3 regions of the Actinosynnema sp. NPDC049800 genome follow, and region 3 is predicted to be linked to each of the others. Evidence: riboswitches for the same ligand, from Rfam matches in the RefSeq annotation. Region 3 holds a riboswitch; each other region holds the start of a gene.
What was found. A riboswitch is a leader RNA that binds a small molecule or an ion and turns the genes downstream of it on or off. The one in region 3 is predicted to bind glycine.
Positions count from the first base shown of each region.

Region 1: it holds a riboswitch for glycine, as region 3 does, so the genes downstream of both, gcvH (glycine cleavage system protein GcvH) here and gcvT (glycine cleavage system aminomethyltransferase GcvT) in region 3, are expected to answer to the same signal.
Region 2: it holds a riboswitch for glycine, as region 3 does, so the genes downstream of both, gcvP (aminomethyl-transferring glycine dehydrogenase) here and gcvT (glycine cleavage system aminomethyltransferase GcvT) in region 3, are expected to answer to the same signal.

Region 1 covers NZ_JBFAMT010000039.1:9,978-19,745, reverse strand. The annotation lists gene AB0I91_RS31725 (MFS transporter) at 1-1,038, opposite strand, end outside; gene AB0I91_RS31720 (SSI family serine proteinase inhibitor) at 1,219-1,572, shown strand; gene AB0I91_RS31715 (ABC1 kinase family protein) at 1,864-3,777, shown strand; gene AB0I91_RS31710 (hypothetical protein) at 3,809-4,570, shown strand; gene AB0I91_RS31705 (transcriptional regulator) at 4,563-4,877, shown strand; gene AB0I91_RS31700 (glutathione peroxidase) at 4,874-5,359, shown strand; gene AB0I91_RS31695 (hypothetical protein) at 5,356-5,787, shown strand; gene AB0I91_RS31690 (L-serine ammonia-lyase) at 6,155-7,519, opposite strand; gene gcvH (glycine cleavage system protein GcvH) at 7,524-7,904, opposite strand; glycine riboswitch at 8,030-8,124, opposite strand; gene ald (alanine dehydrogenase) at 8,320-9,426, shown strand.
Region 2 covers NZ_JBFAMT010000061.1:7,327-17,094, reverse strand. The annotation lists gene AB0I91_RS38450 (MFS transporter) at 1-341, opposite strand, end outside; gene AB0I91_RS38445 (3-methyladenine DNA glycosylase) at 639-1,463, shown strand; gene AB0I91_RS38440 (substrate-binding domain-containing protein) at 1,562-3,343, shown strand; gene AB0I91_RS38435 (hypothetical protein) at 3,738-4,271, shown strand; gene AB0I91_RS38430 (helix-turn-helix transcriptional regulator) at 4,402-5,361, opposite strand; gene AB0I91_RS38425 (DUF3224 domain-containing protein) at 5,411-5,815, shown strand; gene gcvP (aminomethyl-transferring glycine dehydrogenase) at 6,079-8,967, opposite strand; glycine riboswitch at 9,120-9,210, opposite strand; gene AB0I91_RS38415 (MerR family transcriptional regulator) at 9,366-9,768, opposite strand, start outside.
Region 3 covers NZ_JBFAMT010000003.1:102,265-112,032, reverse strand. The annotation lists gene AB0I91_RS05810 (3-hydroxyacyl-CoA dehydrogenase NAD-binding domain-containing protein) at 1-46, opposite strand, end outside; gene AB0I91_RS05805 (acetyl-CoA C-acetyltransferase) at 46-1,248, opposite strand; gene AB0I91_RS05800 (GNAT family N-acetyltransferase) at 1,305-1,757, opposite strand; gene AB0I91_RS05795 (acyl-CoA dehydrogenase family protein) at 1,995-3,143, shown strand; gene AB0I91_RS05790 (CaiB/BaiF CoA transferase family protein) at 3,143-4,267, shown strand; gene AB0I91_RS05785 (hypothetical protein) at 4,684-4,845, shown strand; gene AB0I91_RS05780 (helix-turn-helix transcriptional regulator) at 5,048-5,536, shown strand; gene AB0I91_RS05775 (hypothetical protein) at 5,647-6,045, shown strand; gene AB0I91_RS05770 (DUF3817 domain-containing protein) at 6,060-6,362, shown strand; glycine riboswitch at 6,426-6,513, shown strand; glycine riboswitch at 6,515-6,610, shown strand; gene gcvT (glycine cleavage system aminomethyltransferase GcvT) at 6,739-7,839, shown strand; gene glyA (serine hydroxymethyltransferase) at 7,854-9,119, shown strand; gene AB0I91_RS05755 (malonic semialdehyde reductase) at 9,199-9,768, shown strand, end outside.

The DNA.
Region 1 (9,768 bases), on a different contig from region 3:
GGGCATCGGCCCGAACACCGCCGCCGAACCGGCGAACGCCACCACCATCGCCAGCACCACCAGCCCCGGCGACCGCGTCTCCAACAGCCAGAACAACGGGAACGCGAACACGCCCAGGAACGCCGCCCCACCGAGCATCACGGGCAACCGACCCACCCGGTCGGACAGCCGCGCGAACACCAGGATCGCCAACGCCTGCGCGAACGCGCCGATCAGCCCGGCGGTCAACAGCGTCCCCCGCGCCATCCCCAGCTGACGCGTCCCGTACGACACCGCGAACGTCGCCACCACGAAGATGAACATGTTGAACCCGAGGTTCACCCCCGCGCCGAGGAGCACCTTCCGCCACGACTCGCGCAGCACCACGGCCACCGGCAGCCGCACCGCGCCCGCCTTCTCCCGCGCCTCGCGGAACACCGGGCTCTCCTCGACCGACAACCGCACGTACAGCCCGACACCGACCAGCACCAGGCTCGCCAGGAACGGCAACCGCCAGCCCCAGCTCAGGAACGCGTCGCCGGACACCGCGGTCGACGCCGCCATCGCGCCGTTGGCCAGCAGCAACCCGACGGGCGATCCGAGGAACGTCCAGCTGCCGTACCACCCCGTGCGCCCGACCGGCGCGTGCTCGACCGCCATCAACGTCGCGCCGCCCTGCTCGCCGCCCAGGAAGAACCCCTGCACCACCCGCAGCAGGACCAGCAGCAACGGCGCGGCCAGCCCGATCGAGGAGTACGTCGGCAGCAACCCGATCGCCGCCGTGCACAAGCCGGTCGCGGTCAACGTCAGCACCAGCATCGACCGCCGCCCGATGCGGTCGCCGAAGTGACCGATCACCACCCCGCCCAGCGGCCGGGCCAGGAAACCCGCGCCGAACGTGGCGAACGCCAGCAGCGTGCCGATCCTGGGGTCGAAGGAGGGGAAGAACAGCTTGTCGAACACCAGCGCGGACGCGGTGCCGTAGAGCAGGAAGTCGTACAGCTCGACCGCGTTCCCGGCGGAGCTGGCGAACGCCACCCGGCGCACTTCGGAAGCCATCCACCCACCCTGGCCCGCACGGGCGCGCGACCCACCTCGACCGTGAGCCACGTCACACACCCGCCGCTACCGACGGGTACCGCAACCCCGGCCCGCCGAACCGGTTCGATCTTGCCGGAAACCACACGATCCGGTGAGATGCCTGGAGTTGAGCCGTAATCGGCCGCCACCCTGTGGAGCATGGCACCACTCCCGCTGTTCGCGGCGATCGCCGCGCTCATCCCCTCGTTCACCAACCCGGAGTCGAGTTTCGTGCTCAGCGTGCAGCGCGGCGAATCGCTCCTGTTGTCGAACCTGACCTGCGAACCCGCCGGCGGCCTGCACCCCAGGGCGGACGAGGCGTGCCTCGCCTTGTCCGGTGTGGACGGACAGATCGACGGCCTGTCGACCGACCAGGGCCTGTGCACGCTGGAGCACGACCCGGTGCGCGTCACGGCGTCCGGCACGTGGCGCGGCGAGACGCGGTCGTTCGAGGCGGAGTTCCCGAACCCGTGCGTGATGCGCGCGCAGACCGGTCCGGTGTTCGACTTCTGACCCGGCAGGGGCGCAACCCGTGGAGGGCCCGCGACACCGCCGCCGAAGTCGTGGCCCCTCCACGGGGTCCTGCGAAGGTCCTCGGACCTCTCAGGCGACCGTAGGGACCCGAGGACCTGATCGTCAACCTTCTTCACATTCGTGAAACGAGGTCGCCGCACCCCTCTGCCCAGACCATTACCGGGTGAACACCTCCTTGAGCCATCCGAGTGATCGGATCTCTGGTTCTGGGTGCGCACCGTCTCAGGCAGACCGTTCTATCCTCCGCGCGAACCGCTTGGGGGAAGACGTATGGGTGATTTCCTGCTGTACACGATCGCCGTTCCGGTGACGTTCCTGTCCTTGGTGCTCGGCATGGCCCTGGCCGCGCGCCGCATCCTCGGGCTCCACGTCGGGCTCATCCGCACGACGCTCGCGTGCATGGTCGGCCTGTCGGCGAGCGAGGCGGCGCTGAACGCGATGCCGGGCCCGGAGACCACGCCCGCGCTGGCGACCGTGCAGATCGGCGTCGCGCTGCTGATGATGATCGCGCTGCTCACGTTCGCCGAGATCGTCGTGCCGACCGGCTCGATCCCGCCGCCGACCGAGTGGTGGCGCGCGCTGCGCGGGCGGGTCTCGCGCACCCGCCGCTACTCCCGGATCACCGCGATCGCGTTCCGCCACGGCCTGGGGCCGTACCTGCGCGGCCGGGAGCGCACCGACACCCGGCTGGCCCGGTCGCTGCGGCTGGCGCTGGAGGAGGGCGGCGTCACGTTCGTCAAGCTCGGCCAGGTGCTGTCCACGCGGCCGGACCTGCTGCCGCCGGACGTGGTCGACGAGCTGGCGCTGTTGCAGGACAAGGTGCCCGCCGCGCCGTGGCCGGCGGTGCGCGAGGTGCTGGTGGCCGAGCTGGGCCTGCCGCCGGAGGAGGTGTTCGCCGAGTTCGACGAGCGGCCGATCGCCGCCGCGTCGGTCGCGCAGGTGCACCGGGCGCGGCTGAAGTCCGGCGAGGACGTGGTGGTGAAGGTGCAGCGGCCGGGCGTGCGGCGGGTCGCCGAGGGCGACCTGGACATCGTGAACCGGCTCGCGTCGACGTTGCACGACAAGACCCGGTGGGGCAAGGCGATCGGCGTGCGCGACCTGGCCGCCGGGTTCTCCGCCGCGTTGCGCGAGGAGCTGGACTTCCGGGTCGAGGCGCGCAACCTGGCGGCCGTCCGGGCGGCGTCCGACGGCACCGGCGTGGTGCTGCCCGCCGTGCACGAGGACCTCTGCACGGCACGCGTGCTGGTCATGCAGCGGCTGGACGGTGCGCCCGTGCGGTCGGCGTCCCTGGAGTCGGTGGACCGGGACGCGCTGGCCCGCACGCTGCTGGACGCGCTGCTGCGCCAGGTGATGCTCAACGGCGTCTTCCACGCCGACCCGCACCCCGGCAACATCATGCTGCTGGGTGACGGCCGGCTCGGCATGCTGGACTTCGGCTCCGTCGGCCGGATCGACGCGCAGCTGCGCGCGGCGCTGGGCAAGCTGCTGCTGGCCATCGACCACGGCGACCCGGCCGGCCTGCGCGACGCGCTGCTGGAGCTGGTGGCCCGGCCGGACGAGATCGACGAGCAGCAGCTGGAGCGCGCGCTCGGGCAGTTCATGGCACGGCACCTCAGCACCGGGATGCGGCCGGACGTGGAGATGTTCGGCGACCTGTTCAAGCTGGTCTACCGGTACGGGCTGAGCATCCCGCCGGAGATCGCGGCGGTGTTCCGGGCGCTGGCCACGGTGGAGGGCACGCTGGCCGCGCTGTCGCCGGGGTTCAACATCGTGGTCGAGTCGCGGTCGTTCGCGGACAAGCAGTTCAGCGCGCACCTCACGCCGGAGTCGCTGAAGCGCACGGTGACCGAGGAGCTGCACGCGCTGATGCCCATGCTGCGGCGCCTGCCGCGACGGGCGGACCGGATCTCCAGCGCGTTGGAGCAGGGTCGGCTGGGGCTGAGCATGCGGCTGTTCGCCGACGAGCGCGATCGGCAGTTCATCGTCTCGCTGCTGCACCAGGTGATGCTGACCGTGCTGGGCGCGACGGCGGGCGTGATGGCCGTGCTGCTGCTGGGCGCGGACGGCGGGCCGCACGTCGGGCCGGACCTCTCGCTGTTCCAGGTGTTCGGCTACAACCTGCTGGTCATCAGCGTGCTGCTCGGGCTGCGGGTGGTGGTGACGATCTTCCGGCCACGCGGTTGACGCGGTTGGTTTGCGGTGCAAACCTGACCGGGTGGCAGACCTGCTGGGTGACCTGGCCGAACTGCGCCGTCGGGCGCGGGAGGACCGGCACGCCTACCCGTTCCCGCTGCTGTTCTTCGGCGTCGCGTCGTTCCTGGCCGTGCCGCTGTACGCGCCGTCACCGGGGGCCGCGGCGGCGTGGAGCCCGTTGACGGTGCTCGGCGCGCACCCCGAGGTGCGGCACCCGACGCTGCTCGGCCTGTACTGGCTGGTCGTGCTGGTGGTGGGCGGGCTCGCCACGGCGTGGTGGTACCGCAGGCGCGGCGCGAGGGTGGGCATCGAGACGTCCACGGCGGGCTACCTCGGCGCGTTGGCGATCGGGTTGAGCGCGCCGGTGGTCGGCGTGGTGCTGGCGGTCGTCCTGCCGGGTCACCGCGTCGGCGCCTCCGGGCCGTGGTCGGGCACGGCGATCGGGCTGATCGTGCTGGCCGTGGCCACCGTGCTGTGGCGCCGCCGCGCGCCGCTGGTGCCGACGGCGGCCGCGGCGGTGCTCGGCACGGCGGTGCTCCAGTACGACCAGGGCCCGATCGGGCAGTTCATCGCGATCGGCCTCGGCCTGGTGGTGCTGGCGGCGGTGGAGCGCAGCACCCGGTTCACCACCATCACGGCGGGGTACCTGGTCGCGCTGTGCGTGTCGGCCGGCTTCACGCCGCCGGCCGCGGTCGACCCCGGCACGTGGTCGTTGGGCAGCGTGGTCGTGCTGCCCGGGTTGGTGCTCCTCGTGGGCGGTGTGGTGGGCTTGCGGCGTGGCTGAGCACCCCACCGCGTCGCTGGACGACGTGGTGCACCAGAGGCACCGGCTGGGCATCCTCACCGTGGCGGCGGAGGCGAAGCGGGTCGAGTTCGGCTACCTGCGGTCCACTTTGGAGCTGACGGCGGGCAACCTGTCGCGGCACATCGCCGTGCTGGAGGAGGCCGGGCTGGTGGCCGTGGAGAAGGGGTACGACGGCAAGCGGCCGCGGACGTGGGTCGGCGTGACGGCGGCGGGGCGGGCCGCGCTGGCGGCGGAGATGACGGCCCTGCGGGCGCTCGTCGAGCGGCACGTAGCCTCGCAGCCATGAGCATCCACGACATCCCGCTGCGCACGCTGTCCGGTGAGCCGTCGAGCCTGGGCGCGTTGGAGGGCAAGGCCTTGCTGGTGGTGAACGTCGCCTCGAAGTGCGGGCTGACGCCGCAGTACCAGGGCTTGGAGCGGTTGCAGGAGCGGTTCGCGGGGCAGGGGTTCTCCGTGGTCGGGTTCCCGTGCAACCAGTTCGCCGGGCAGGAGCCGGGCACGGCGGAGGAGATCGCCACGTTCTGCTCCACCACGTACGGCGTGACGTTCCCGCTGTTCGAGAAGGTCGAGGTGAACGGCCCGTCCCGGCACCCGCTGTACGCCGAGCTGACGTCGTTCGCGGACCTCGACGGCGCGGCCGGCGACGTGCAGTGGAACTTCGAGAAGTTCCTGCTCGCCCCGTCCGGCGAAGTCGTCGCCCGGTTCCGGCCGCGGACCGAGCCGGAGGACGAGGCGGTCGTCAAGGCCATCGAGTCGGTGCTGCCTTGACCGCGCGGGCGGAGTTGGAGCGCCTGGCCCGGCAGGCGCGCGACGAACTGGCCGCCGCCGGCCTGCCCCTGTCGCACGAAGGGCTGGCGCCGGACCTGCAGTGCGGCGTCACGGTCCGGGTGACCATGTGGGAGCCGGACGACGGCGTGGTGCACGCGGACTGGCGGCCCAGCCCCCGGCTCAGCCGGGTGGCGGTCGACGCCCTGCGCCACAAGCACCTGGACCACCCGGCCCTGCACCAGCAGGGAGCCGTGTCGCAGGCCATGGCCGACGCCGTCATCACCATCCTGACCGCCGCCGGCTTCACCGCCCGGCACACGACGAACGACTACCTCCCGTACGGCGTCGACGTCCTCGCCGCACCCGAAGGCCCGCCCGCGTGGGCGGTCCACGACGACGAGCTGACCATGCCGGGCTGGTCGGGGTGACCGAGGCCGGGCCCGCCCTCCGCAAGGGCAGCCCCGGCCTCGGTCCGAATTGCACACTCGCGCTCACGACGGCGTGAACCTCCTCCCGTAGCCGCTGCTGAATTCTGCTGTGCGCGATCAAGGCGCGCCGACCTGAGGGCGCGACAGCTGGCAGCCGCAGCAGTCGGGACGATCGCGTGGTCGAGAAGTGTTGTGCGGCATCGAGGTTCAGGCCAAAGACGCGCGAACGGGCTCCACCCCGCGTTACGAGGTGGAGCCCGTCAGGTGCGGCTCAAGATCAGGCCGTCTCCAGGCCGTGGGACGTCAGGCAGTGGCGAGAACCATCGAGCAGCGATGGAAGCCATCCGCCCTGGTCAGCGGCCGGTTATCAGCACTCGATGACGTTCACGGCCAGGCCGCCGCGCGCGGTCTCCTTGTACTTGACCTTCATGTCCTTGCCCGTCTCACGCATGGTCTTGATGACCTTGTCCAGCGACACGAAGTGGGAGCCGTCGCCGCGCAACGCCATCCGCGCCGCCGTGATCGCCTTGATCGACGCCAACGCGTTGCGCTCGATGCACGGGATCTGCACCAGTCCCCCGATCGGGTCGCACGTCAGCCCCAGGTTGTGCTCCATGGCGATCTCGGCCGCGTTCTCCACCTGCTCCGGCGTGCCACCCAGCACCTCGGCCAGCCCGCCGGCCGCCATCGAGCACGCCGAGCCGACCTCGCCCTGGCACCCGACCTCGGCTCCGGAGATCGACGCGTTCTCCTTGAACAGCACGCCGACCGCACCCGCCGTCAGCAGGAACCGCACCACGCCGTCGTCGGACGCGCCCGGCACGAAGCGGGTGTAGTAGTGCAGCACCGCGGGCACGATGCCGGCCGCGCCGTTGGTCGGCGCGGTCACCACGCGGCCACCCGCGGCGTTCTCCTCGTTCACCGCCAGCGCGAACAGGGTCACCCAGTCCATCACCCGCAACGGGTCCGTGGCGTAGTGCTCGGCGGCCATCCGCTGCCGCATCTCGGCCGCCCGCCGCCGCACCTTCAAGCCGCCGGGCAGCACCCCGGTCCGCGTGCAGCCGCGCTCGACGCACTCCTGCATCACGTCCCAGATGCGCAGCAGCCCCGAGCGCACCGACTCCTCGTCGCGCCACGACCGCTCGTTGGCCAACATCACCTCGCTGATCGACAGCCCGGTCTCCCGGCACCGCGCCAGCAGCTCGTCACCGGTCCGGAACGGGTGCGCGACCGGCGTCTCGTCGGGCTTGATCCGGTCCGCCCCGGTGGCCGTGTCGTCCACCACGAACCCGCCGCCGACGGAGTAGTACACCGCCGAGTCGACCACGACGTCACCCGAGTGGGCGGTGAAGCTCATGCCGTTGGGGTGCAGCGGCAACGACTTCCGCCGGTGCATCACCAGGTCGGCGTCCTCGGTGAACGCGATCTCCCGCACCCCGGCCAGCCGCAGCCGCCCGGTCGCCCGGATCTCCGCCAGCCGCCGCTCGGCCTCCTCCGGGTCGACCTCCTCCGGCCGGCTGCCCTCCAGGCCCAGCACCACCGCCTTCGGGCTGCCGTGCCCGTGCCCGGTCGCGCCGAGCGACCCGAACAGCTCCACGTGCACCCGGTCGACCGAGGCCAACGAGGGCCGCAGCCGTTGCGCGAACATCATCGCCGCGCGCATCGGGCCCACCGTGTGCGAGCTCGACGGTCCGATGCCCACGGAGAACAGGTCGAACACGCTGATCGCCATGACGTCAGTCCCCGGTCAGTTCCGCGTACTTCGCCGCGGTCAGCAACCCGGACGCGTCCGTCACGGCCACCTTGAACAGCCACCCGGCCCCGTACGGGTCGTTGTTGATCAACGACGGGTCGTCGACCGCGGCCCGGTTGACCTCGACCACCTCGCCGCTGATCGGCGCGTACAGGTCGCTGACCGACTTGGTCGACTCCAGCTCGCCGCACACCTCGCCCGACTTCACCACGGTGCCGACCTCGGGCAGCTCCACGAACACGATGTCACCCAACGACTCCGCCGCGTACGACGTGATGCCGACCGCCACGGGCTCCTGGGTACCCGGCGCCCAGTCCACCCACTCGTGCTCGGGCGTGTACAGCAGGTTGTCCGGAAAAGTCACGACAGCGCTCCCTCACGGCAAGGTCCACCAGAGCCCCACTCTGTCCTGGGACCTGAGAGCTTCACCGACGCCGGAGCGGCGGCTTGCACCGTGGGTGCGCGGACTTGCGCGCTTTCCAGAGTCGCCTCACCCGAGCGGTTCTCGCTGCCTGAGAGTGTGCGGGGTGCTTGCTCCTTCGGCGCCCCGGCACGTTCACCGAGGTCTCTCCCGCGCGGGTTCCGGCGCTCCTGGCGCGCCGCGGCCGATGTTCAGTTGGTTGGCCCGCACGCTAGGTGCCGGGCCCGACGGGTGTCAACGCACCGCCGGGCTTGTTCGATCAGCACAGTGGCGCAGGGGTGCGTTGGTGCCGGCCGCACGATGACACCGAATACCCGTTACCGGACCTTTGGTGTAACAACGGCCGAAGGAGCCCACCGTGCGGATCGCCGTCCCCCGCGAGATCAAGAACCACGAGTACCGCGTCGCGCTGACCCCGGCGGGCGCGCACGAGCTGACGCAGCGCGGCCACGACGTGGTGGTCGAGGCCGGCGCGGGCCTCGGTTCGGCCATCACCGACGAGGAGTACCTGGCCGCGGGCGCGAAGGTGCTGGCGGGCGCGGACGACGTGTGGGCCGAGGGCGACCTGGTGCTCAAGGTGAAGGAGCCGATCGCCGAGGAGTACCCGCGGCTGCGCAAGGGCCAGGTCCTGTTCACGTACCTGCACCTGGCCGCCGACCGGCCGCTGACGCAGGCGCTGCTGGACTCGGGCACCACCGCCGTCGCCTACGAGACCGTGCAGACCGCGAACGGCGCGCTGCCGCTGCTGGCGCCGATGTCCGAGGTGGCGGGCAGGCTCGCGCCGCAGGTGGGCGCGTTCTCGCTGATGAAGCCGTCCGGCGGGCGCGGCGTGCTGCCCGGCGGCGTGCCCGGCGTGCACCCGGCGCGGGTGGTCGTGATCGGCGGCGGCGTGGCGGGCCTGAACGCGGCGGCGATCGCCGTCGGCATGGGCGCGGACGTGCAGATCCTGGACACCAACGTGGACCGGCTGCGCCACATCGACGCCCTCTACCAAGGCCGCCTGCGCACCGTGACGTCCAACCGGTACTCCGTCGAGCAGGCCGTCCGCGAGGCCGACCTGGTCATCGGCGCGGTGCTGGTGCCCGGCGCGAAGGCGCCGAAGCTGGTGAGCAACGAGCTGGTCGCCGACATGAAGCCCGGCTCCGTCCTGGTGGACATCGCGATCGACCAGGGCGGCTGCTTCGCCGACTCGCGCCCGACCACGCACGCCGACCCGACCTACCAGGTGCACGACACCGTCTTCTACTGCGTGGCGAACATGCCCGGCGCCGTGCCGCGGACGTCGACCTACGCGCTGACCAACGTGACGCTGCCGTACGCCGTCGCGCTGGCCGACCAGGGCTGGGAGGCGGCGCTGCGGGCGGACGCGTCGCTGGCGCTCGGCCTGAACGCGCACGAGGGCCTGCTGACCAACCTGCCGGTCGCGCAGGCGCACGGGATGACCCACACGCCGCTCGACTTCTGAGGACCCACCGCGAAGGGCCCCGCTCACGTGCTGTGAGCGGGGCCCTTCGGCGAAAGAAAGACGGCCCGCTCAACCAGCCTGGGGGTCACTGGGAGCGGGCCGCGTCGCCAATCTTAGCCGGGAACGGGGGTCGCTGCCCAGTGACCCCACCGATCCGGCCGAGATTCCCACCCGGCGGTGGCGACGCGCTGTGCCCAAACTCAAGCAATCGAGTGAACTTGGGTGATAACGGGTAAGTCACGACGGCCCCGCGACCGATGCACAGGGCGGGAACCCCGCGGCTACCCGGCGGGGTCGTCCGCTCGCGCGGCGCTCTGCCGCGCCACCTCCGATCGGAGCGCA
Region 2 (9,768 bases), on a different contig from region 3:
TCACCGAGCACCTGCGCCGACGTCACCACGAACGCCACGACCACCAGCAGCGGCAAGCTCAACGCGTCCGTCACGCCCGCCACCGCGATCGACAGCGCCGCGCACCCCTGCACCGCGTACGCCCACGTCAGCATGGCGCTGCGCCGCACCCGGTCGATCAGCACGCCCGCCACCAGCGAGAACAACAGCCACGGCGACTGGCCGACCACGTTGACCAGCGACAGCTGCCGCGGGTCGGACGTGATCGTCGCCGCGATCCACGGCAACACCGACAACATCAGGCCTTCGGCCACCGAACCGGACACCACGACGGCCTGCAGCCGCACCCACCCCCTGGACATGGTCCACACCCTGCCAACATGTGCCGACAACGCCAGTCCTTTTAGCGTGTAGTGCACCCATGCAAAAACGATCGCCGAATCGCGCGGACCAAACACCGCCTGCTCAACTTCACCTGAGACCAGTCCCGCCCAGCAGCCCACCGCCAGGTCCCACCGACCCGCACCGAACGTGAGTCGATCTCGTCACGCACCGGGCTCGGACCGACCCCCGCCCGACCCGAAGTACCCTGTCATCTCGTGGGGGTCGTTTTGTCGCAATCGGAGTGGACCGCGCGCCGTGACGCGCACGCGGCCCGGATGAGGCGCTGGACCGGGCCGCACCACGAGCGCAAGGCCGCCGGCCGCAAGCACCCGGTGCTGGACTTCCTGTTCTCCTACTACTCGCACCGCCCGTCACGACTGGAGCGCTGGCACCCCGGCCCCGGCGTGGTCCTCGAAGGCGACGCCGCCCTCGCCTACCTGAAGTGGCCCGTCTACCGGCGCACCACCGACGGCGTGACGCTGGACGTCGAGGCGTTCGCACGGGAACGGGCCAACACGATCGAGTTCGCCGGCCGCCTGCTCACCGCGACCGCCGGCCGCGCGCCCCGGCTCGGCTGCTTCGGGCTGCACGAGTGGGCGATGGTCTACCGGCAGCGGCCGGAGCAGGTGCGGCACGACGCGTGGCCGTTGCGGCTGGGCAGCGAGGGCACCGACCGGGTGGTCGAGTCGCACCGGGTGCAGTGCGGGCACTTCGACGCGTTCCGCTTCTTCACCCCGGACGCACGGCCGCGCAACGCGGTGCAGCCGACCCGCGAGACGCAGGTCGAACTGGAACAGCCGGGCTGCCTGCACGCGAACATGGACCTGTTCAAGTGGGCCTACAAGCTCGACCCGGCCACGCCGTCGGAGCTGGTCGCGGACTGCTTCGAGCTGGCCGTGCGGATCCGCGAGCTGGACATGCGGGCCAGCCCGTACGACCTGGCCGACCTCGGCTACGAGCCGGTGCCGATCGAGACCGCCGAGGGCCGCGCCGAGTACGTCCGGCGGCAGAGCGCGTTCGCCGAGGCCGCCGCGCCGCTGAGGGCCAGGCTGATCGAGCTGAGCCGCGTGCTCGCGACGGCGGCCGTCGCCGCTCGATGACCTGGAGTAACTTCACCCGATCCGCAGACGTTACCTGTTAGCGTGACGCCGGTCGGGATTCGCCAGCCGTATCCGGTCGGACGCTGAGAGGGAAGACGATGTCTCGACACCGCGCGCTGCGGACGAAGGTGCGGCGCGGCATCGCGACGTGGCCCGTGGCCATCGTCGGCTTGGTGGTCCTCATCGTGCTCGGGTGGCTCGGCTGGAACTGGGTCGGCGGGCTGGTGGAACGCCGTGCCGCGGCCCAGGCGGGCGACTGCCACGAGGGCCAGGCGCTGCTCCGGGTCTCCTCGACGCCCAGCGTCGCCGAGGCGGTCAAGCAGGTCGCCGAGGCGTGGAGCAGGCAGCGGCCCGTCGTCTACGACCACTGCATCGAGATCGAGGTGCAGTCGATCGACTCCGAGGTCGTGCTGCACGGCCTCACCCAGGGCTGGGACACCGCCAAGATCGGCGAACGGCCGCACGCGTGGGTCACCGACTCGATGCTGTGGGCCAACCGCCTCGCCGCGCAGAACGCCGCCCTGCTCGGCGCGGTTCCCGAGTCGATCGCGGCCAGCCCCGTGCTGCTCGCCCTGCCCCAGGACGCGGCGCAGGCGGTGCAGTCCGGCTCCGGGTTCCGCTGGACCGACCTGCCCGACCTCGCGGGCGCGGCGGACGGCTGGGGCCGGTTCGGCCACCCCGAGTGGGGCCGGTTCACCGTCGCCATGCCCGACCCGACCGCGAGCACGGCGACCGCGATGGCCGTGCAGGCGGCGCTGGCGGGCGCGAGCCCCGAGGGCAAGGGCCCCGTCACCACCGAGATGCTGGCGCTGGAACCGGTGAAGAGCACGATGAGCCGGCTGTCGGCGTCCAAGCCCGAGCACACGCCCGCGAGCACGTGGGAGGCGTTGAAGGCGCTGTCCGACGGCGACGCGGTGAACGCGGCCGGGTACAGCGCGGTGCCGGTGTTCGAGGTGGACCTGTACCGGCACAACACCGGCAAGGACAGCGGCACGGCGCCGTCGCAGCCCCTGTACGGGGTGGCGGCGGGCGGGCCGACGCCGATCGCGGACTTCCCGTTCGTGCCGCTGGCCGGCGACTGGGTCGGCGAGGCCCAGGTGCGCGCGGCCCAGGCGTTCCGGGAGTTCCTGCGCGAGCCGGACCAGCAGAAGATCCTGGCGGGCGCGGGCCTGCGGGTCGAGGCGACCACCGAGCGGCCCAAGCCGTCGCCCGGCATCCGGTGGGCCGCCGTGACCGACACGCTCACCTCCGCCGACGCCAACACGACGCAGCAGATCTCGGCCGCGTGGGCGACCGCCGACAACGGCCAGGTCGTCACCGTGCTGGTGGACACGTCGAAGTCGATGGAGGAGCCCGGCGGCGAGGGCCGCAGCCGGATGGACTGGGTGAAGCAGGCGCTGTCCGGGCAGGTCAACCGGTCGGTGTCCGGGTCGCTCGGGCTGTGGGAGTTCTCCCGGCAGCTCGACGGCGACAAGCCGTACCGGCAGCTCGTCGCCACCGGACCGGTCGCCACCCAGCGGCAGGCGCTGCTGGACGGCGTCGCCGAGCTGGAGCCCCGCAGCGCCACGCAGCTCTACACCAGCGTGCTCGCGCTGTACGAGCGGGTGCTGGCCGACTACCAGGACGGCAAGCGCAACCGGATCGTGGTGCTCACCGACGGCGTGAACGACGGCGGGCTGACGTTCGAGGAGCTGACGTCGCGGCTCGCGTCGCTCAAGCAGCCGGGCAAGGACATCGCGATCAGCGTCATCGCGCTCGGTCCCGACCCGGAACGCGCGCCGCTGTCGGAGCTGGCCCGGTCCACCGGCGGCACGCTGTCGGTGGTCGAGGACGGCCGCGGCGTGGACGCCGCCCTCGGCCAGCTCCTCTCGGCCGACTGATCGCGGCCGACTGATCGCGGCCGAAGCGGCTGGGCCGGCCTCGACGGCTGCTCACGGCGACCGGGACCACGCGCCTCGGCACTCGAACGGCCGCAGCCGTCGCCGCGGTGACCCCATTTCCGCGAACGACGGCTGCGGCGCGTGGCGACATCGCGTCGAATTGCGCCGATCGACGGACCTGACCGCGCCATTCGACCTGTTAAATTCACACCCGACGCATTTCCGATCTTTCCCGGAATCGGATCACCCCTGGCCGGTGGCCGTAATCTGATCGTTTCCGCGCTGATCAATCGCGGTCCGACCCGGTTGATCGGCGCCCAATGGTCTCGTAACTTCGAGTGCTTCGACGTCCCTGCACAACGTCGAGATCCCTGCACACGAAAGGACGAACAAGGTGAGGAAACTCTTCTTGGCGCCTGCCCTGCTGGCGCTGGTGCTCGCCGTTCTCGTGGCGCCGAGCTCGCAAAGCGCGTTCACCGTGGAAGGGCACGGCACCAGTGCCGTGGAATTGGCGGCGGCACCTGCCGAGGTGCTGTCCGAAGGTCCCACGGCGGCGGCGTGGCCCGTGCCGAACCCCCGGACGTACCGCATCCTCAGCTCCTGCTCGCCGTACGCGTCGGCGATCCGCACCGGCGCGCGGGCGTGGAGCGGGCTGACCGAGAGCTCCAGCGGCACCCCGGTCGAGTGCCGCAACGGCTACATCACCGACTGCGGCGGCGGCAGTCGGGTGGTCGGCTGCAACTGGGGCGCGGGCCAGCGGATCGCGCTCTACATGGGCGGCGTGAACGACGACGCCCTCCTGGCCGCCCACGAGTTCGGCCACAACTGGTACGGCCACTCGTCCTACCAGTGCGCCGGCTGGGGCAGCGCCGCGCAGGTGATGGCGCCGGCCATCTGCAACTACAGCAACGCCACGACGATCGATTGACCCGGAAGGCGCGTCCCGCCGGGGCGCGCCTCCCTCCCGGTCAGCGCCCTCCAATGCCCTCTAACGCCCGTCAACGCCCGCCAGCGCCCGTCAACGCCGATCAGCAACCACCAGCGCCGGCTGGCGACCGTCAGCGCTGGTAGACGGCGGCCATCGCCGCGATCCGGGCGATGACGCGTTCGCGCAGCTCCGGCGGCTCCACCACGTCCACCTCGGGCCCGAGGCGCAGCAGGTCCACCAGCGCGTGGTCCAGCGACTCGACCGGCACCCGGACGGTCGTCCACTCCCCCTCCGGTTCCACGCCCTCCAACTCCCGGGCGGCGACGAGGCCGAGCAGGACCCGGGCGCCGCGCAGCCCGTCCGGCGTCATCCGGACCGTGACCCGCATCGGGTACATCCGCTCCTCGAACCGCTCCGACCAGCCGGCCCAGTACTCGACCAGGTCGAACCCCTCGGGCCGGTCGAACGGCTCGTCCAGCGCGGTCAGCTCCAGCACCCGCGAGACCCGGTACGTGCGCAGGCCGTCCGTCCGGGCGACGAGGTACCAGGTGCCGGCCTTGAGCACGAGCCCGAGCGGCTCGACCGTCCGCTCCACCTCGACCCCCGCCCACCGCACGTACCGGATCCGCAGCCGCCGCTGCTGCCACACCGCCTCCGCGATCTCGGCCACGTGCGGCGTCCCCTCGTTGCCGCGGAACCAGCCGGGCGCGTCCAGGTGGAACCTCTCCCGGACCCGCGACGCCCGCGACCGCAGCTCCGGCGGGAGCGCGGCGAGCACCTTGAGCTGCGCCGCCGCCACCACCGCGCCCAACCCGAGTTCCGCCGCCGGGCCGGGCATACCCGCCAGGAACAGCGAGTCGGCCTCCTCGGTGGTCAACCCCGTCAGCCGGGTGCGGTACCCGTCGACCAGCCGGTAGCCACCCGCCGGCCCGCGGTCGGCGTACACGGGCACGCCGGACGCGCCGAGCGCCTCCACGTCGCGGTACACGGTGCGGACCGAGACCTCCAGCTCGTCCGCCAGCTCCTGCGCCGTCATCCGGCCGCGCGACTGGAGCAGGAGGAGCAGGGACAGCAACCGACTGGCGCGCATCGGACCATCCTGACAGGAACTGTCAGGTACGTCCGGCAGGCTCCACCCCATGACCACACACGCCACCGCACGCGCGGAGATGAAGAGCTGGGACGAGCACACGTGGGACGGCAAGCGCTACGACGAGGTCACCGGCCCGAAGCAGACGGTCGGCGGCATGACGGCCACCTACACCGGTGACCTGGAAGCCGTGGGCGACCTGCGCTTCGTCATGTCGTACGCGGACGACGACTCCTGCGCCTCGACCGGCTACGAGGTCGTCACCGGGGCCCTGAACGGCCGCACCGGCAGCTTCGTCCTGCACCACGTCGGCGGCTTCCACGACGGCGTGGCGGACGCCACCGTCACCATCACCTCCGCCACCGGCGAGCTGGCGGGCCTCACCGGCACGGGCCGGATCACGTGGGCCCAAGGCGAGCCGGGACGGTTCGAACTGGACTACGAGCTCGCCTGATCGTCGACGTCCGGAAACCCGATCGGGTGACAGTGCGTAATCACTCGACTGGTCCGCGCGACCTCGTGGGTGAGGGGTTCGTCGTGGCGCCCTGCGACAGCCCGCTGCGCGTGCGACCGGCTGAGCCACGACGGTGCCGCACGGGAACCCGGTCCCCCCGGGTTCCCGTGCGACGCCGCGGTGGGCAACCGCCGTGAGCGGGAACCGGTCAGCCGCCGTGAGCGGAGACCGGTCAGATGCCGCAAGCGGAGACCGGCGGGTGGTCAGCCGCCGTAAGCGGAGACCGGCGGGCAGGAGCAGACCAGGTTGCGGTCGCCCTTGGCGCCGTCGATGCGGCGCACCGGGGGCCAGGTCTTCGGCGCCGACGTGCCCGCCGGGAACACCGCCACCTCCCGGCTGTACGGGTGGTTCCACTCCGTCGCGATGGAGGCCGCCGTGTGCGGCGCGTTGCGCAGCGGGTTGTCGTCCACCGGCCACTCGCCCGAGCCGACGCGGTCGATCTCGTGCCGGATCGCGATCATCGCGTCGATGAACCGGTCGATCTCGCCCAGGTCCTCGCTCTCCGTCGGCTCCACCATGAGCGTGCCCGCCACCGGGAACGACATGGTCGGCGCGTGCAGCCCGTAGTCCGCCAACCGCTTCGCCACGTCGTCCACCGTCACGCCGGTCGCCTTGGTGATCGGCCGCAGGTCGAGGATGCACTCGTGGGCCACGAAACCGCCCTCGCCGGTGTAGAGCACCGGGAAGTGCTCGTCCAGGCGGCGGGCCACGTAGTTCGCCGCCGCCACGGCGGTGAGGGTGGCGCGGCGGAGGCCGTCGGCGCCCATCATCCGCACGTACGCCCACGAGATCGGCAGGATCGACGCCGAACCCCACGGCGCGGCGCTGATCGGGCCGACACCGGTCGCCGGACCGGCCGACGGCTGCAACGGGTGGTTCGGCAGGAACGGCGCCAGGTGCGACCGCACGCCGATCGGCCCGACACCCGGGCCACCGCCGCCGTGCGGGATGCAGAACGTCTTGTGCAGGTTCAGGTGCGACACGTCCGACCCGAACTTGCCGTACTGCGCCAACCCGATCAGCGCGTTGAGGTTCGCGCCGTCGACGTACACCTGGCCACCGGCGTCGTGCACCAGCCCGCACACCTCGCGCACGGTGTCCTCGTACACGCCGTGCGTCGACGGGTAGGTGATCATGATCGCGGCCAGGTCGTCGCGGTGCGCGTCGACCGTCGAACGCAGGTGCTCGATGTCCACGTTGCCGTGGTCGTCGCACTTGACGACCACGACCCGCATCCCGGCCATCACGGCGGACGCGGCGTTGGTGCCGTGCGCGCTGGACGGGATCAGGCACACGTCGCGGTGGTCGTCGCCGTTGGCGCGGTGGTAGGCGCGGATCGCCAGCAGGCCCGCGAACTCGCCCTGGCTGCCCGCGTTCGGCTGCAACGACACCGCGTCGTACCCGGTGACCTCGGCCAGCCACCGCTCCAGGTCACCGACGATGCTCAGCAGCCCGTCGGCGTCCGACGCGGGCGCGAACGGGTGCAGGTCGGCGAACTCCGGCCACGTGATCGGCTCCATCTCGGCCGTGGCGTTGAGCTTCATCGTGCACGAGCCCAGCGGGATCATGCTGCGGTCCAGCGCGACGTCCTTGTCCGACAACGCGCGCAGGTAGCGCAGCAGCGCGGTCTCGGAGCGGTGCGAGTGGAACACCGGGTGGGTCAGGTAGTCGCTGGTGCGGCGCAGGTCCGCGGGGATGCCGTCGGCGGTGTCGGCGTCCAGGCCGTCCACGTCCGCGACGGTCACGCCGAACGCCTTCCACACCGCGACCAGGTGCTCGCGCGTGGTGGTCTCGTCGCACGCGATGGACACCACGTCGTCGTCGACCTGCCACAGGTTCACGCCGAGGTCGCGCGCGGCGGAGACGACGGCGGCGGCACGTCCTTCGACGCGGGCGCGCACGGTGTCGAAGAACTCGCCGTGCACGATCTCGACGCCGCCCTCCAGCAGGCCGGCGGCCAGCACGGTCGCCATCCGGTGGGCGCGGGTCGCGATCGCCTTCAGCCCTTCCGGACCGTGGTACACCGCGTACATCGACGCGATCACCGCCAGCAGGACCTGAGCGGTGCAGATGTTGCTGGTCGCCTTCTCCCGGCGGATGTGCTGCTCGCGCGTCTGCAGGGCGAGGCGGTAGGCGAGCGAGCCGTCCGCGTCCACGGACACGCCGACGAGCCGGCCGGGCAGCTGCCGCTCCAAGCCCTGGCGCACGGCCATGTAGCCCGCGTGCGGCCCGCCGAACCCGATCGGCACGCCGAAGCGCTGCGTGGTGCCGATGACGACGTCCGCGCCGATCTCGCCGGGCGGGCGCAGCAGCGTCAACGCCAGCAGGTCGGCGGCGACCACGGCCTGCGCGCCCGCCTTGTGGATCTCCTCGACGACCGCCGCGTGGTCGCGCACCACGCCGGACGCGCCGGGGTAGGACAGCAGCACGCCGAAGAAGTCGCCGCCGAGGCCGAGGCCCTCGATGCCCTGCGACAGGTCGGCGGTCACGATCTCGATGCCCAGCGGCTCGGCGCGCGTCTCGATGACGGCCAGCGTCTGCGGCAGCGTGTCGGCGTCCACGACGAACTTGTTCGATTTGGACCGTCCCGCGCGGCGAACCAGCGTCATGGCCTCGGCGGCCGCGGTGGACTCGTCCAGCATCGAGGCGTTGGCCAGCGGCAGGCCGGTCAGGTCGGCGACCATCGTCTGGAAGTTCAGCAGGGCTTCGAGGCGGCCCTGGGAGATCTCCGGCTGGTACGGCGTGTACGCGGTGTACCAGGCGGGGCTCTCCAGCACGTTGCGGCGGATCACCGGCGGCGTGGTCGTGCCGTAGTAGCCGAGCCCGATCATCTGCGTCATCGGGCGGTTGCGGGAGGCGAGGGCGCGCAGCTCGGCCAGCGCCTCGGTCTCGGTGGCGGGCGCGGGCAGGTCCAGCACCAGGTCGCGCTCGCGGATCGACTCGGGGACGGCGTGCTGCGCCAGTTCCTCCAGGGAGCCGACACCGATCACGTCGAGGATGCGGGCCAGCTCGGCGGGCCGCGGGCCCACGTGCCGGTCGGCGAACGGGGTGCCGTGCTCGAGTGCGGCGAGGGGGATGCGGTCCTGCGTCATCGGTGCTGGCCTCCAGGGCTCCGGACAGACTTCTGCCGTTGCCCTCCCCCTCTGTCTTCTGCCCGGCGGGCGCCTGAGAGCTTCACCCGGCTGTCGGGTTTGCACCGTCGGCGGGGTCGGTCGGTGGTGGCCGACCCGCTTTCCAGAGGCGTCTCACCCGCACGGTCCTTGCGCCTGAGAGGTTCCGGGGAGGATTTGCTCCTTCGGCGCCGAGACTGGCTCGGACTCTCCCGCACGGGATAAAGCGACTACGCGCGAAATCGTACCCGGCGGGTGGGTGAGCGGTACCGCCGGCGCGACGTGGATCTCATCGCGTTGCGCCGGGTGTGCGGGCCGGTCAGCCGGCCGCGTTGCGCCGGGCGAGCACGTCGGTCAGCCGGCCGCCTTGCGCCGGGCGGTCAGCCGATGGCCCTCGTGCGGCGCCGGCGGGACAGCTCGTCGTCGGCAGGCTCCACGATCTCGGCGCCGTCCGCGCGTTCGGCGGGGAAGTCGTGGATCGTGCCGCTGATCTCCCGCATCGCGCCGGAGACCGCGATGCCGAACACCCCTTGGCCGCCTTGGAGCAGGTCGACCACCTCTTCCGGCGACGTGCACTCGTAGACGGTGGTGCCGTCGCTGAACAGCGTGATCCGGGCCAGGTCCTGCACGCCGCGGCGGCGCAGGTGGTCGACCGCGACCCGGATGTTCTGCAACGAGACACCGGTGTCCAGCAGCCGCTTGACGACCTTGAGGACCAGGATGTCCTTGAACGAGTAGAGCCGTTGGCTGCCGGAGCCGTGGGCACTCCTTATCGTCGGGTTG
Region 3 (9,768 bases):
TGAGGGTGACGACGCCCTCGTCGTCCCGCTCGAAGTGGATAGCCATCAGACCCTCTCGATGATCGTCGCGATGCCCATGCCGCCGCCCACGCACAGCGTGGCCAGACCCCGTCGCAGGTCCCGGCGCTCCAGCTCGTCGAGCAGGGTGCCGAGGATCATGCAGCCGGTCGCGCCGAGCGGGTGGCCCATGGCGATCGCGCCGCCGTTGACGTTGACCTTGTCGTCGGGCAGGTCCAGCTCCCGCTGGAACTTCAGCACCACCGACGAGAACGCCTCGTTGATCTCGAACAGGTCGATGTCCTCGACGGTCAGCCTGGCCTTGTCCAGCGCCTTGCGCGCGGCCGGCGCCGGGCCGGTCAGCATGATCGTGGGCTCGGAGCCGACGACCGCCGTCGCGATGATCCGCGCGCGGGGCGTGAGGCCCAGCTCCTGCCCGGTGCGGGCGTTGCCGATCAGCATCGCCGCCGCGCCGTCCACGATCTGCGACGAGTTGCCCGGCGTGTGGACGTGGTCGATGCGCTCCACGGTCGGGTAGCGGTCGATGGCGACGGCGTCGAAGCCCAGGTCGCCGTGGAACGCGAAGCTCGGCTTGAGCTTGCCGAGCCCGTCCAGCGTGGTCTCCGGGCGGATCGCCTCGTCGTGGTCGAGCACGACCGAGCCGTTCTGGTCGACCACGGCCACCAGCGACCGGTCGAAGTAGCCCTTGTCGCGCGCCAGCGTGGCCCGCTGCTGCGAGCGCAGCGCGAAGGCGTCCACGTCCTCGCGGGTGAAGCCCTCCAGCGTGGCGATGAGGTCCGCGCTCACGCCCTGCGGCACGAAGTTGGTCGCCATGTTGGTCTCCGGGTCGGCCATCCACGCGCCGCCGTCCGAGCCCATCGGCACCCGCGACATCGACTCGACGCCGCCCGCCACCACCAGGTCCTCGAACCCGGACGCGACCTTGGCCGCGGCCAGGTTCACCGACTCCAGGCCCGACGCGCAGAACCGGTTGAGCTGCACGCCGGCGGGCCGCAGGTCCCACCCGGCCGCCAGCACCGCCGTGCGGGCGATGTCCGCGCCCTGCTCGCCGACCGGCGACACGACGCCGAACACCACGTCGTCCACGGCGGAGGTGTCCAGGTCGTTGCGCCGCGCCAGCGCCGCGAGCACCCCGGAGGCGAGGGTGATCGGCTTGACGCTGTGCAGCGAACCGCGCTTTCCCCGGCCACGCGGTGTGCGCACCGCGTCGAAGATCAAGGCTTCGCTCATGCACCCCACGGTAGGGAGCACGCCGGCGGTTGCCCATGACCTCCCGAGGTGACTTATTAGCTCACCGGCGTGAGCGGGTAGTCCATGATCTCGCCCTCGCCGACGAACCCCAGCCGCGCGTACAGCCGCCGGGCGGTCTCGTTGTCCTGGAACACGCGCAGCTGCACCCGCGCCCACCCGTGCTCACGCGCCCACGCCAGCACGTCGGCGATCAACGCCGCGCCGACGCCGCGCCGCCGGAACTCCGGCATGACCCACATGGAGTACAGGTACAACACGTCCGGGTCGACTTCGTGCGGCACCCCGGCGACGAGCCCGATCGGCTCCGGGTCCTCGGCGACGACCTTCACCCCGCGCCCGGGCGTCACCAGCTCGCGCCACCGCTTCTCGTCGAACGTCCGCTCCAGCGCCAACGTGGAGCCGAACTCCCCGGGATCGCTGCTCAGCGCGGTCAACCGGATGTCACGCCAGGTCGCCCAGTCCTCGGGCCCGAGCCGCCGCAGTCGCATACCCCCAGTGTCCCGCCAACCCCCCGCGAGGTCGCGTCGATCGTTCGCGTTCTCATTCCCGGCGATCACGCTTTTCGATCGTCGGGAATCAGGACGCGAACGGTCGACTTCCCGGCGACCTCGCCCGCCGTCTGCGGAGCAGCGGCCATCCAACACTGACTTTTGCGCTCACGATCAACCCCCACGCAGCGCGCTGCGGTCATGGCGGCGCGGGCCGGCCGGTGGGACCGTCGAGGCATGCCGACTCGCCGTTCCGCATGGATGACCGAGGACCTGGACCAGTTGCGCAAGCTGGCCCGCACGTTCTTCGAGAGGGAAGCGGTCCCGAACCAGGAGCGCTGGGCCGCGCAGAAGCAGGTGGACCGGGACTTCTGGCGCCAGGCCGGCGAGGTTGGCCTGCTCTGCCTGTCCATCCCCGAGGAGTACGGCGGTGGCGGCGGCACGTTCGCGCACGAGGCCGTGCTGCTGGAGGAGCAGGCCCGGTGCGGCGACACCGCGTGGGGCAACAGCGTGCACAGCGGGATCGTCGCCCACTACCTCAACGCCTACGGCACCGAGGAGCAGAAGCTGCGCTGGCTGCCGAAGATGGCCTCCGGCGAGTACGTCGGCGCGATCGCCATGTCCGAGCCCGGCGGCGGCTCCGACCTGCAGAACATCAAGACGCGGGCGCTGCGGCGCGGTGACGAGTACGTGCTGTCGGGCTCGAAGACGTTCATCACCAACGGCGCGCAGGCCGACCTGGTGGTCGTGGTCGCCAAGACCGACCCCAGCCAGGGCGCGACGGGCATCTCGCTGCTGGTCGTGGAGACCGCGCAGGCGTCGGGCTTCCGCCGCGGCCGGGTGCTGGACAAGATCGGGATGCACGGCCAGGACACCGCCGAGCTGTTCTTCGACGACGTCCGCGTGCCCGCGGCGAACCTGCTCGGCACCGGCGAGGGCCAGGGGTTCATCCAGCTGATGCAGCAGCTGCCCCAGGAGCGGCTGATCATCGCGGTGGCGTCGGTCGCGGGCATCGAGGCGGCGGTCGACCTCACGCTCGCCTACGTCAAGGACCGCACGGCGTTCGGACGGGAGCTGATCAAGTTCCAGAACACCCGGTTCAAGCTCGCCGAGTGCGCCACCGAGGCCCGCGTGACCAGGGCTTTCGTGGACGAGTGCGTGCAGGAGCACTTGGCGGGCCGCCTCGACGTGCCCACCGCGGCGATGGCCAAGTGGTGGGCCACCGAACGGCTGTGCCAGGTCGTGGACGAGTGCGTGCAGCTGTTCGGCGGCTACGGCTACATGGCCGAGTACCCGATCGCGCGCGCGTGGGCGGACGCGCGCGTGCAGAAGATCTACGGCGGGACGAACGAGATCATGAAGGAAATCATCGCGAGGTCGCTCTAGTGCCGGGGCCGCTGGAGGGGTTGAAGGTCGTCGAGCTGGCGGGCCTTGCGCCCGCCCCGTTCGGCTGCATGGTGCTGGCCGACCTCGGTGCGTCCGTGGTCCGGGTGGACCGCGTCGGCGGCGGCACGGAGGTGCCCCTGCTCGGCCGCGGCCGGCGCTCGATCGGGGTGGACGTGCGCCGACCCGAGGGCGCCGAGCTGGTGCTGCGCCTGGTCGCGGAGTCGGACGTGCTGGTCGAGGGCTTCCGGCCGGGCGTGACCGAACGGCTGGGCATCGGCCCGGCGCAGTGCCTGGCCCGCAACCCGCGCCTGGTCTACGGGCGGATGACCGGCTGGGGCCAGGACGGGCCGCTGGCCGACCGCGCCGGGCACGACATCAACTACATCGCGGTGGCGGGCGCGCTGGAGCCGATCGGCCGGGCGGGCGCGCCGCCGACCGTGCCGCTCAACGTCGTCGGCGACTTCGGCGGTGGCGGGCTGCTGCTGGCGCTCGGCGTGCTGGCCGCGCTGTACGAGCGGGAGCGGTCCGGGCGGGGGCAGGTGGTGGACGCGGCCATGGTCGACGGCGCGGCGCTGCTGACCACGTTCCTGCACGGGATGTCGTCGGTGGGCGCCTGGTCGGGCGCGCGCGGGACGAACCTGCTCGACGGCGGCGCGCCGTTCTACGACGTGTACGAGGCGGCCGACGGCCGGTTCGTCGGCATCGGGGCGCTGGAGGAGAAGTTCTACGCCGAGCTGCTGGTCGTGCTCGGGCTCGCCGACGCCGGGCTGCCCGGGCGGCACGACCCGGCGAACTGGCCGGAGCTGCGGGCCCGCATCGCCGCGGCGGTGGCGACCCGGACCAGGGACGAGTGGGCCGCGCTCGCCGAGGGCACCGACGCGTGCCTCGCGCCCGTGCTGGCGCCCGGTGAGGCGCCGAAGCACGGGCACAACGCCGAGCGGGGGACGTTCGTCGAGGTGGACGGGGTGGCGCAGCCCGCGCCCGCGCCGCGGTTCGGGCGGACGCCCGCGGCCACGCCCGGTCCGCCGCCCGCCGTCGGCGAGCACACGGTCGAGGTGCTGGCCGGGCTGGGGCTGGGCGAGGACGAGATCGCCGGGCTCCGGCGGTCCGGCGTGATCGGGTGACGGACCCGCGGGCGCGGACCCGATCGGGCCGGAAAAAGGCAAGGGAAATCACCTGAAGGGGTACCGGAAATGAGTGGCAGCCGCGAGCGGCCTTTGTCACGCTCGGTGCGTGCGTCGGCGCAATCAGGTGATGGGCTGTGCAGAGGTGGCAGTGTCTGAAGAACCTCGGTGTCCGTGCCAGGGGGGTGGGCGAGCGCCCGTACCTTGGTGATCGGCGGGACCACCGGTCCCCTTGATCGTCCGTTCGGGTGACTCTCCGGGCGACCCAGGCGTGGTTGCGTGGTGTTCGTGCGACCGGTCGAGGGATGGCGGCGGGTTCGATCGTCATCATCCGGGTGAATGAGGGACCATGGCCGTTGACACGACCGGAGCGGCGCTCGGCCGCCCTGCCCAGTGACACGGACGGAGACCGATCAGTGAACGTCAAGAAGGTGGTGACGCTGGCGGCGGTCGCGCTGGTGCTGTTCCTCCTGATCACCCAGCCGAACGAGTCCGCCGAGGCGGTGAGGACCGCGCTCGGGTGGCTCCAGTCCGGCGCCGAGTCGATCATCACCTTCGTCCGCAGCCTGTTCGCCTAGAGGTCCCGCGGTAACCCCGCGTACTCCCGCTCAATGCGGTCACGATCGGTGACTATGCGCCCCGAACGTTGCACCGTACGGGTGGAATGAGGGCTATAACGCCCTGGTAACAGGGTTTTAGACAAACCAGGGTCTAGCGGTTGTCGGTACCCGCTAATACGGTGCGTCGCATTGGCTGATCTTCGACCGATGAGGAGGCAGAATGGTCGAGGACTCCGGAGTCGACGAGCTGTTGCGGCAGTGGGCGGCTGAGCGCTCGGACGACGCCGAGCTGCAGGAGGTGAACCGGATCAAGGACGCGTGGCTCGCGGAAGCCCCGCCGTCCGCGCCGGGGATCCCGGTGCAGCGGGCGAATGGCGGTCCCCGCGGCCTGGTGAAGGTCGAGTCCGCGGATCCGGCGTACGTGGCGGCGATGCGGAAGCGGGCGCCCGAGGTGCCCGAGCCCCTGCTCGCCGCGGCCGCCAGCTACTGGCAGCTGGTCGGCGACCTGTCCGAGGCGGAGCAGTGGTGGGACGCGGGCATCAGCCCGTTGGACCAGCGCGCTCTGGACTACCGGGCGGCCGGGCTCTCGCCCGCCGACCTCGGTCGTCGCCTCGGCCCGATGACGGTGCTCCAGCACCTGCGTCGGGGTAGTGCGGCGGCCTGGTGCGTGGCCAGGTTGCAGAGGCAACGCCGGGACGGCGTGGCCTAGGTCCGACGAGTCGGGGCGGGCTCCTGCGGTCGAGGAGCCCTTGCCGTCGAGGTGCGGGCTCCCGTGCGGGGAGCCCCAGCCTCGTGCGACGCACGAAGTACTCTTGAGGCGTGCGAGGCCTCATCACCCCCCAGCGCCTGGCCATCGCGGCCGTCTGCCTGGCGTCGCTGGTCGTGTGCTGCGGCCTGGCCTACTGGCAGTGGGAGCGGTTCTCCGAGGCCGGTGGCACGTTCCAGAACCTCGGCTACGTGTTCCAGTGGCCGCTGTTCGGCCTCTTCCCCGCGTTCATGGTGTGGCGCATCCGCAGGCTGGACGCCCGCCGCAAGGCCGAGGCCGCCGCCGGGACGGCGGACGCCGCCGCCGAGGCCGCGCCGGAGCCGGTGGCCGCGCCGCCGCGGCCGGTAGTTACCGTTGAGCCCGTCAGAGCGCCCGTGCGGGACGACGAGGACGAAGAGCTCGCGGCCTACAACCGCATGCTCGCCGAACTCAACGCGCGGGACCAGCGGTGAGCGAAGGTAGGGCGATGAGCGGCGCGTTGACCAGGTTCCGGTTCATGGCTTACGTGGTCGGTGTCGGCCTGCTGCTGCTCGTGGTCGCGATGATCGCCAAGTACGCGGGCGACAGCGAGGGCATGATGCAGGTCGTCGGCCCGGTGCACGGCTTCCTCTACGCGGTCTACCTGGTGCTCACCGTCGACCTCGCGCTCAAGGCCCGCTGGTCGATCAAGGGCACGGTGCTGGTGCTGCTCGCGGGCACGATCCCGTTCGTGTCGTTCTACGCCGAGCGCAAGGTGGTCGAGAGCGTCCGGGCCGAGAAGAGCCTGTGACCGGGGTTGACCCCGCCCGCCGGGCACCCCTAGCGTCTGGCGGTACCAACTGAACACGGCCGTCGATGTCGCGCGGGAGAGTCCCCCAGCGGGGCGCCGAAGGAGCAACTCCTCCCCGGAATCTCTCAGGCACAGGTACCGCGCGACGAAGGCAACTCTGGAAAGCAGGCGCACCCCGGTGCGCCTCGCCCACGGTGCAAGCCGCCCCCACCGGGTGGTGAAGCTCTCAGGCTCATGGCAGAGGGGGAGGCTCACTCGACGAGGAGTCTCCGGTGGACCGTGTCATCCTTTCGCTCGTGAATCGCTCGGACGTGCCCGCCCGTCGACCCGACCGGTCGGCCCATCGGCAGGTCCGCACCCAGGGAGGGCCCGCCTGATGGAAAGCCGCCGCACGCCCCTGCACGCCGAACACGAGGCGCTGGGCGCCATGTTCACCGACTTCGCGGGCTGGCGGATGCCGCTGCGCTACGACAGCGAGCTGGCCGAGCACCACGCGGTGCGCACGTCGGCGGGCCTGTTCGACCTGACCCACATGGGTGAGATCCTGCTCACCGGCCCGGAGGCGGGCGCCGCGCTCGACCACGCCCTGGTCGGCCACGCGTCCGCGATCGGCGTCGGCCGCGCCCGGTACACGATGATCTGCGAGGCCGACGGTGGCGTCATCGACGACCTGATCGTGTACCGCACGGGTGATGAGGAGTACCTCGTCGTCGCCAACGCCTCGAACGCCGCCGTCGTGCACGAGGCCCTGGTCGAGCGGGCGAAGGGCTTCGACGCGGTGGTCGCGGACAAGTCGACCGACTACGCGCTGCTCGCCGTGCAGGGCCCGAAGGCCACCGCCATCCTCGCCGGCCTCACGTCGACCGACCTGGCCGCGGTGAAGTACTACGCGTCGTACCCGACCGAGGTCGCGGGCAAGCCCGTGCTGCTGGCCCGCACCGGCTACACCGGCGAGGACGGCTTCGAGCTGTTCGTCGCGCCGGACGACGCCGCGCACGTCTGGCGGGCCCTGCTGGAGGCGGGCGCGCCGCACGACCTCAAGCCCGCCGGCCTCGGCTGCCGCGACACGCTGCGGCTGGAGGCGGGCATGCCGCTGTACGGCAACGAGCTCGGCCGCGACCGCACGCCGTTCCAGGCGAACCTCGGCCGCGTGGTGAAGCTGGACAAGCCGGGCGACTTCGTCGGCCGCGACGCGCTGGCCGCCGTCGCCGAGCGGGGCGTCGAGGAGGTCCTGGTCGGCCTGAAGACCGCCTCGCGCCGCGCGCCGCGGCACGGCTACCCCGTGCTGGACGCCTCGGGCGCCCGGATCGGCGAGGTGACCAGCGGCGCGTTGTCGCCGACCCTGGGCTACTCGGTGGCGATGGCGTACGTGGCCGTCGGCAACACCGAGCCCGGCACCCGGCTGTCGGTGGACGTCCGCGGCAAGCACGAGCCGGTCGAAGTCGTCGCACTGCCCTTCTACAAGCGCACCTCGTAAGGGAGACCCCACACATGTCCGAGCACTTCACCACCTCCCTCGCGGAGTTCGACCCGGAGGTCGCGAACGCCGTCGCCGCCGAGCTGCACCGGCAGCAGAGCACGCTGGAGATGATCGCCTCGGAGAACTTCACGCCGGTGTCGGTGCTCCAGGCGCAGGGGTCGGTGCTGACGAACAAGTACGCCGAGGGCTACCCCGGCCGGCGCTACTACGGCGGCTGCGAGCACGTCGACGTGATCGAGCGGCTGGCGATCGAGCGGGTGAAGGAGCTGTTCGGCGCCGGTTTCGCGAACGTGCAGCCGCACTCGGGCGCGCAGGCCAACGCGTGCGCGATGTTCGCCCTGCTCCAGCCGGGCGACACGATCCTGGGCCTGGACCTCGCGCACGGCGGCCACCTCACGCACGGCATGCGGATCAACTTCTCCGGCAAGCTCTACAACGTGGTGCCCTACCACGTGTCGGAGGCCGACGGCCGCGTCGACATGGCCGAGGTGGAGCGGCTGGCGACCGAGCACCGGCCGAAGCTGATCGTGGCCGGCTGGTCGGCGTACCCGCGCCAGCTGGACTTCGCCGAGTTCCGCCGGATCGCCGACTCGGTGGACGCCTACCTGATGGTGGACATGGCGCACTTCGCCGGCCTCGTGGCGGCGGGCCTGCACCCGAGCCCCGTGCCGCACGCGCACGTCGTGACCACGACCACGCACAAGACGCTCGGCGGCCCGCGCGGCGGCGTGATCCTGACCAACGAGGCCGACCTGGCGAAGAAGATCAACTCGGCGGTGTTCCCGGGTCAGCAGGGCGGCCCGCTGGAGCACGTGATCGCGGGCAAGGCGGTGGCGTTCAAGCACGCCGCGTCGCCCGAGTTCGCCGACCGCCAGCGGCGCACGGTCGAGGGCGCGAAGATCCTCGCCGAGCGCCTGTCGCAGGCCGACGCGGCGGCGGCCGGTGTGAAGGTGCTCACCGGCGGCACGGACGTGCACCTCGTGCTGGTGGACCTGGTGGCGTCCGAACTGGACGGCAAGCAGGCCGAGGACCGGCTGCACGAGGTGGGCATCACGGTCAACCGCAACGCGGTGCCGAACGACCCGCGGCCGCCGATGGTGACCTCCGGCCTGCGCATCGGCACGCCGGCGCTGGCCACGCGCGGTTTCGGCTCGGCCGACTTCACCGAGGTGGCGGAGATCATCGCGGCGGCGTTGCAGCCGTCGCCGGACCTGGCCGAGCTGCGGGCGCGGGTCGAGGTGCTGGCCGCCAAGCACCCGCTGTACCCGTCCCTGTGAACGACGACACGAAATAGCTCGCGCTTACTGGAGGTTGTCCCGTGCGCAACCCGCGTACGGGACAACCGAAAGAGGCACCATGACCGCCACCCTCGACACGCTGGCCCTCCCGCGCGACGCGCAGGACCTGCTGTTCCGCGAGGCCCGCACGGCGAACGCGTTCACCGACGAGCCGGTGACCGACGAGCAGCTCCGCGACGTCTACGACCTCGTGAAGTGGGGCCCGACCGCGATGAACAGCCAGCCGCTGCGCGTGCTGCTCATCCGGGGCGAGGACGCCAAGGCCCGGCTCGCGCCGCACATGGCGGAGGGCAACCGGGCCAAGACCCTGGCCGCGCCGGTGACCGCGATCCTGGCGGCCGACACCGACTTCCACGAGCACCTGGCCACGACGTTCCCGCACTACCCGGGCGCGAAGGCGGCGTTCGCGGACGACGCGGGGCGCACCGAGGCGGCGAAGACGAGCGCACTGCTCCAGGCCGGCTACTTCATCGTCGGCGTCCGCGCGGCGGGCCTCGCCGCCGGACCGATGAGCGGCTTCGACGCCGAGGGCGTGCGCGGCGAGTTCTTCGCCGGCACCAACCAGCTGCCCCTGGTGATCGTCAACATCGGTCACCCGGACCACTCCGGCACCCACCCGCGCAACCCG